DNA from 2 places in the Peribacillus sp. SIMBA_075 genome. Region 2 is predicted to be linked to the other one. Evidence: predicted binding sites of a transcription regulator. Region 2 holds the regulator's gene; the other holds the start of a gene.
The links. The regulator LexA, encoded in region 2, represses DNA repair genes until DNA is damaged. The targets are predictions, from matches to a motif close to CGAACATATGTTCG.
Positions count from the first base shown of each region.

Region 1: the regulator LexA is predicted to act here: its motif matches at 1,191-1,204, upstream of SB775_RS04805 (YhjD family protein).

Region 1 covers NZ_JAWRYN010000004.1:449-3,881, reverse strand. The annotation lists gene lepB (signal peptidase I) at 1-326, opposite strand, end outside; gene SB775_RS04810 (TVP38/TMEM64 family protein) at 360-974, opposite strand; gene SB775_RS04805 (YhjD family protein) at 1,268-1,642, shown strand; gene SB775_RS04800 (competence protein ComK) at 2,541-3,107, opposite strand.
Region 2 covers NZ_JAWRYN010000024.1:372-3,804, forward strand. The annotation lists gene SB775_RS16860 (hypothetical protein) at 1-208, opposite strand, end outside; gene SB775_RS16865 (glucosaminidase domain-containing protein) at 512-1,126, shown strand; gene lexA (transcriptional repressor LexA) at 1,371-1,994, opposite strand; gene yneA (cell division suppressor protein YneA) at 2,150-2,461, shown strand; gene SB775_RS16880 (YneB family resolvase-like protein) at 2,481-3,137, shown strand; gene SB775_RS16885 (DUF896 domain-containing protein) at 3,203-3,433, shown strand, end outside.

The DNA.
Region 1 (3,433 bases), on a different contig from region 2:
TAAGGCTCATCCACTTTCTCACCATTTACGTAAAGCCAATCATCTTTATAACGAATGCGGTCACCTGCAATCCCTATAACTCGCTTAACATAATCTTCCTGTGCATTCGCATGAAAAACTATAATGTCAAAACGGTTGATATCTTGAATCTGATAATGGATTTTATTCACGACAAGTTTATTGCCGTCTTCAAGAGTCGGCTGCATCGAATCCCCTTCAACATCATAGCTTGAAAAGAAAAATGTACGGATTAAGATGTAAATAACAAAAGCTATCATGGCTGCTTTTATCCAATCGGACAAAGAATTCTTGTTTGTTTTTTCCATCTGGTTCAACCCCTACTACATTTATATACTAATTTATTGTCCTTCTTCTCTCTTCATGCTTTTATTTAATCGGACTTCCAGTCTTTTTCCCACATACCATAGGATAAAGATGACAATCCCGATAATGATCGTACGTACAGGCTTATGTATTAAGGATACCAAATCGTAACCTACGAAGCTGATCGTAAAAATCATCACCGCTTTCCCTCCAACGACTGCAAGTCCATATTGCAAGGGACTTACCTTTGAAAGTCCTGCCACGATATTCACGATGGCCGACGGTGTAAAAGGGAAGCAGAGCAGTATGAACAAAGGACCGAATCCATGGCTTTCCACCCAAACCATCAACCTCTGCACCTGCTTATGTTTTTGCAAAAATCGAAAAAACCTCATTTGACCATATCTTCTAATAACTAAAAAGATCAAAAAAGACCCCGCTACTGCACCAATCCAAGAAAATAAAAATCCCCACCAGAGACCAAAAGCCGTTGCATTTGCAAGCACGAACACCACTAAGGGTAAAAAGGGCAAAAAAGCTTCCAACATCGGCAGTAAGATTCCGGGAATTGGACCGAATGAGCGATATTGCTGAATGAGCGCCGATATATTATCAAGTGTAAACCACTCACGTATAGTATCCAAATCCATAATTATCTCCCTCGACATGCTACTATCAAAGCAGCATAAACTTATTAAAAACCGTTTACTTTAGATATATCACTTTCCCCTGAAATTGCAAGAATTATTATCCATATATCTTCATACTTTCCCTATCTCAGGAAAACATAATCTTGTTAACAAAAATTTCATCATTTATCAAAACTTCTTGCATATAAACTTAAAATACATTAGGATAAACGAACGAGAACAAACGTTCTGTTTTTTCACAAGATATACATATTAATATTAAAAACGTGCTTTTTTAGAAAGGAGCGGTCATGATGACCCGCATTCCAGAAGATGACCGAAATATGATTGAAAAAGCCATCTACCTCCCTATGGTTATTACAGTCTTAAACCGGGATCTCAAGGTCATCGAAATTAGTCCGTTTAAATTAAAAAGGCCCTATTCGGAACTAGTCGAGCATATATTAAAAGTCGTTCAGGACGATCTTGCCGAGGTACGGCGCTATTTGCGCAAGGAGAATATTAAAGTAAGTGAAATCAAACGTGATGAATCCTTCACGATGTATTGTTTTTTATATAAAGGATATGAAGAACATCATAATTATTTCAATCCCCGCCTTCGGAATAAGACGGAAGACTTGTTATGTTATTACTTTTTCGAAAAAAGTCACCATGCTAGGGATATTTAGCGGCTTATCCCTATGCTGCCATCCTCCATGTATGATTATCTGTTAATGATATAGATGCATTGGGGTGTAGGGAAAGTATGACCATTAAAAAACGCATCTCTTCTTCCTGCTTCTTATAGATGAGTAAGTCAATTTATCATGACCAAGATCGATAAGGCTCACTACCCTCAACTATTGTCATAAACCGTTTGCACATTTAGCTGCTTACTGATTATGACAAACATTTTCGAGGACACAGTCTTAACGAATAATAGGCCGGGCTCGTATGCTCATATTTAATCGGTATTTTACTCACATCTTATTCTGTACATTTAATAAACCTATTCCCCAACACTATCATTTTAGAGTCAGCAAAACGTTTTTGCAAAAGATTGTTATAAGTCTATATTAGAGACAAATGAAAACGTTATCCTTTACCTTACTTTGGTCACGGCAGATGAATAAAACGGCAAATCAATATAATCTCTATCATTATGTATAAAAAGACCTTTGTGAAACATAGAGGTCATCTATTATATTGTGAAGTGAATAACTCACAAACTTATATTCCTTTGTTTAATCGTAAAACCATTGGATGGTAAAATAACCCTCCCTCAACTTAGAAAACTTAGGAGTAATCTATATTGTGGGCTGGAATTAATTATTTTTATAAAAGTACTAACGGTAATAATATTATTTGAAGAGGGAACATGGTAGGAGGGAAACATCACATTTATTAAAGAAGGCACTGAAAAAATTTAAAAAGAAATCGACGATTTATGGAAGTGTTATTTGAAGGTTAATAATAGAGCCCTTCTCTTATGAGAAGGGCTTGCTTTAATTTTGACTAAATGCCGTTTGCATCCTGTACATTCCAGTCAGCACTGTTACGATTTTCACAGCCTGGATCCGCCTTCCTTTACTTGCTTGGTATATACTTTGACATTACCTCTGAAGCCTTGACTCCATTTGCCTCGGAGAACAGATAGAACGATTTCCTCTTTGTTTCCTCAATCCTCTGGATCAGTTTCGTTTTTAAAAAAGATGTCCGGTGCAGCTGGTTTTCAAAAGAACTGCATGATACTTCTATATCGATGGTTTGTCTATTCCTGAATGTGATGGTTGTATGTTTGGAATCCAGGCGATCATAGGATACCACATGCTCATGTGATAACCAGATGCATTGAGGACGCAACGGAGATGTAGTTGGAAAGAAGAAGATCGAACTGGTTGGATCAATTGCAATCGGTGCTTTATGTGTGATGTTTATGAGCTGTTTCGTGCCTTGTTTGCGTCCTTCATAACTTGATCCGAAAAACTCACAGCTTTTCTTTACTATTTCCAAAGGCTTAAACGGGGAGATGAACTCGTCCTCCATTTCAACGATCCGGGCATATATTTTACTTCCATAATTAATTGGTGAAACCATTAGTGTATAGGGCGTGATTTCATATTCCTCGATGATTCCCTGACTGTTTTCCTTCATTTTCAATCCACCTCTTCCTCATTGCATTAAAAAGTAAAACTATAAACACCATTTTACTTTACCAAACCTTATAGTCTTAATCGCTTGTACCCTTCCATTCCCGATTGTATAAAAAGGTGAAGGGAGATAGTAAATATATGCTAAATTCCTCACTATAATAGCACAACCTGTAAAGATAAAAAGCAAGTTCACAAAAAATTAAAAATTCTTTTAAAAAGTGGTCATTTCGTCATCTAAACGACACATTCTCTATTAAGTTTAAATTTTTTTGAATTTTCAGTTGATTTTATCCATTCAAATCCATATACTAATAAAAAGGGTCAGGG
Region 2 (3,433 bases):
CATAAAACCAGCCCATGAAAATTCCTGCAACCAAATGGTGTCGATGGCTGATGAAAATGGAAATGAATAAGCCTAGAACCAAAGCGATGGCAGGGATGAATTTTGGAGGAATTGGAAACATGACCTTAATAAGTTGAGTAAGTGTCATGATGGTAGGAATGGCTATCACTGCATCCCAAAAGTTTGTATGGATGGTTGGGAAGTCCATAATGTCACCACCTTAGAAGTTTTCACAATTAATTTTTACCATTTACAAAGGATTTATACCATATTAATTAATGCAATATAAACGATTGATCAATGAAAGTTGATACAACAAGTTTCGAAGACTTTCAGAGTTCAATGTGAAGCCGCTCAATGTATGCTGGCTCTTTTTTGATCATAGTGAAGACAATTAACCAAATATCAGTACCTTTTTTGCTGGACATGCTGTCACCCTTTTCATGGTTTAGAATACGATATGAATGAAGATAACCAGTTAAGAAAGTGAGTCCTAATGATGGAGGTTCTAATGAGCAAGGAAACGTTTATTAAGGAAATTGCTCCATATGCCCTGAAAATTCAAAAGGAATTTAAAATTTTGCCTTCTGTGATCATTGCACAAGCTTGTTTGGAGAGTGGATATGGGACAAGCTTTTTAGCAAATCAAGGAAAGAATATATTCGGTACAAAAGGTGATTTTAAGGGCGAGTCAGTCATTATACAAACAATTGAATACGTCAACGGTGCACCCGTTCAAGTATGGAACAAATTCAGAAAATACCCAACATGGGAAGAAAGTCTAAGAGATCTTGCCAATCTATATGTAAAGGGAACTTCATGGAATAGAAGTTTGTATACAGCCGTCATTGGAGAACAAGATTACAAAAAAGCACTCAAAGCAATATTCGATGCGGGTTACGCCTCGGATCCGAAATATATAGAAAAACTGGCGAACCTAATCGAAACAAGCGATTTAACTAAATATGATGAAAGCATCGAAGAGGTCTATCATATCGTCAAAAAAGGGGATTCCGTATCTGCGCTTGCAAAAGCATATGGTTCTACGCAAATGCAGATTCAACAGTGGAATGGATTGGTCGATCTTAACCTTATTAAAGTGAACCAAAGATTAAGAGTGAAATGAACATTTACAGGGAGCGGGGTTTTATCTCGCTCTTTATTAATTTTATGGTTTCATATTTTTCCTAAAGTACATATATCCAGAAAGCGATACCTTGCCTATCAACCGCCATAAATGAATAATGTTTAAATACTCCTATGAAAACACGCTTCTATTAAAAAAATATTTCAAACCTAGTCTTCCAAATGCATAATGATAGAATTTCGGACATAAATTAAACAAACAAAAAAAAGCGCATTTAGCGCTTTTAATGTATTTGTCTATATAAGCCAATTACTTTTCCAAGTATCGAAACATCTCTTAAAATAATTGGTTCCATATTTGAGTTCTCAGGCTGAAGCCTTATGTAATCCGGTTCCTTAAAGAATCGTTTTACAGTGGCTTCATCATCTTCCGTCATGGCCACGACGATATCTCCATTATTGGCACTGCTTTGTTGTTTCACGATGACATAATCTCCATCATGGATTCCTGCTTCAATCATACTTTCGCCCATGATTTCTAGCATGAAAACATGGTCATCATGTGGAACCATGCTTTCGGGAAGCGGAAAGTATTCTTCTATGTTCTCAATTGCAGTTATCGGCATGCCCGCGGTTACTTTACCAAGTAACGGCACGTTCACGACACTAGCTTTGGGGATATTATTCGCTTCCTCCAAGTTCAGTATTTCAATGGCCCTCGGCTTGGTTGGGTCACGTCTTATCAGACCTTTACTTTCCAGGCGGGATAAATGTCCGTGTACTGTTGAACTTGATGCAAGTCCCACTGCTTCGCCAATCTCCCGGACGGAAGGTGGATACCCTTTTTGGCGGACCTCTTCTTTAATGAAATCAAGGATATCTTGCTGCCGTTTTGATAGTTTAGTCATATGTGCACCTCTTCTCCAATGTTCTTTGCCCCATTATAGCATGGCCCCCAATTCTATACAAACATAAGTTCGAATTTAGTTGTTGACTGAAACAAACGTTCGTATTATAATTTTGACATAACATACGAACGAACATTCGCTTTGGAGGGTTATTTATGAAAAAAATATACAAAAATTATGTATATACGATTCTGTTAGCTGGATCAGTATTCATCTTTTCAATTTTATTCTCTTGTACATTGGACAATGATCAAAAAAAGGATTTCCTTTCTATAGAAGTAGGTGAAGGCGACACCCTATGGGGAATTGCCGAAAAATATGATGAAGCTGATTTGACAAAAAAAGAATTCATTGGTTGGATAGAAGAGCATAATGGAGTCAGGGCAGATTCGATTAAACCTGGTCAAGTCATTGTCATACCGGTTAAAGGGGAAGAACTTGTTCAGAATTTGGCAAGTCAGCAGTAAGCAGTGAAGGTAGGGTATTATGAAGGCAATAATCTATTGTAGGGTCAGCACAGAAAAAGAGTCACAGGAGACATCATTGGCAAGGCAGGAAGATGAATTAGTCAAATTGGCCGAAAAGTTGGATATGGAAGTTGTTTCCATAATAAAGGAACAGGAAAGCGGTTATGAGTTAAACCGGGATGGCATTTTTGACATGATCGAACTATTTAAAGCCAAAGAAGCCGAAGTTCTATTAATCCAGGACGAAACAAGACTAGGAAGAGGGAATGCCAAAATAGCCCTTTTCCATGTCATCCTTAAAGAAGACGTGAAAATCTATACGCTCTCACACGATGGGGAAATAGAGTTATCGGATTCGGATGCCATGGTCATCCAGATAGTCGGTATTGTAGAGGAATATCAAAGGAAATTACATAACTTAAAAATAAAACGCGGGATGATAAGAGCCGTTGAAAAAGGCTACCGCCCTCAAAACAATCTTCAGAACCAAAGGAATTCTACTGGAAGGGAACGTATGGAAATTCCCATTGAAGAGATTATTAAACTCCGGGCCAATGGATTGACATTTGCAGAAATCGCAGCCACTTTAAGGGGCTTTGGATACAATGTATCCAAAGCTACGGTGAACAGGCGTTTTCTCGAACATCAACTAAATATACAGGAAAGTCAATCATAGAACTTGTAATTTCGCTTTTTTTTTAATACCATGACAATATCCGCAGATTACGAAGGAGCGAAATTATGCTATCAAAAGAAAAAATAGCCCGTATTAATGAACTTTCTAAAAAGGCAAAGGCTGAAGGTTTAACGGAAGTCGAGGCGAAAGAGCAAACCCAATTAAGAAGTGAGTATTTAGAAACATTCAGACGGTCCATGTCCGATACGTTGGAGCACGTGAAAGTCGTTGATCCAGAAGGAAATGACGTCACTCCTCAAAAGATAAAGAATATTAAAGAAAAAAGAAACTTACAT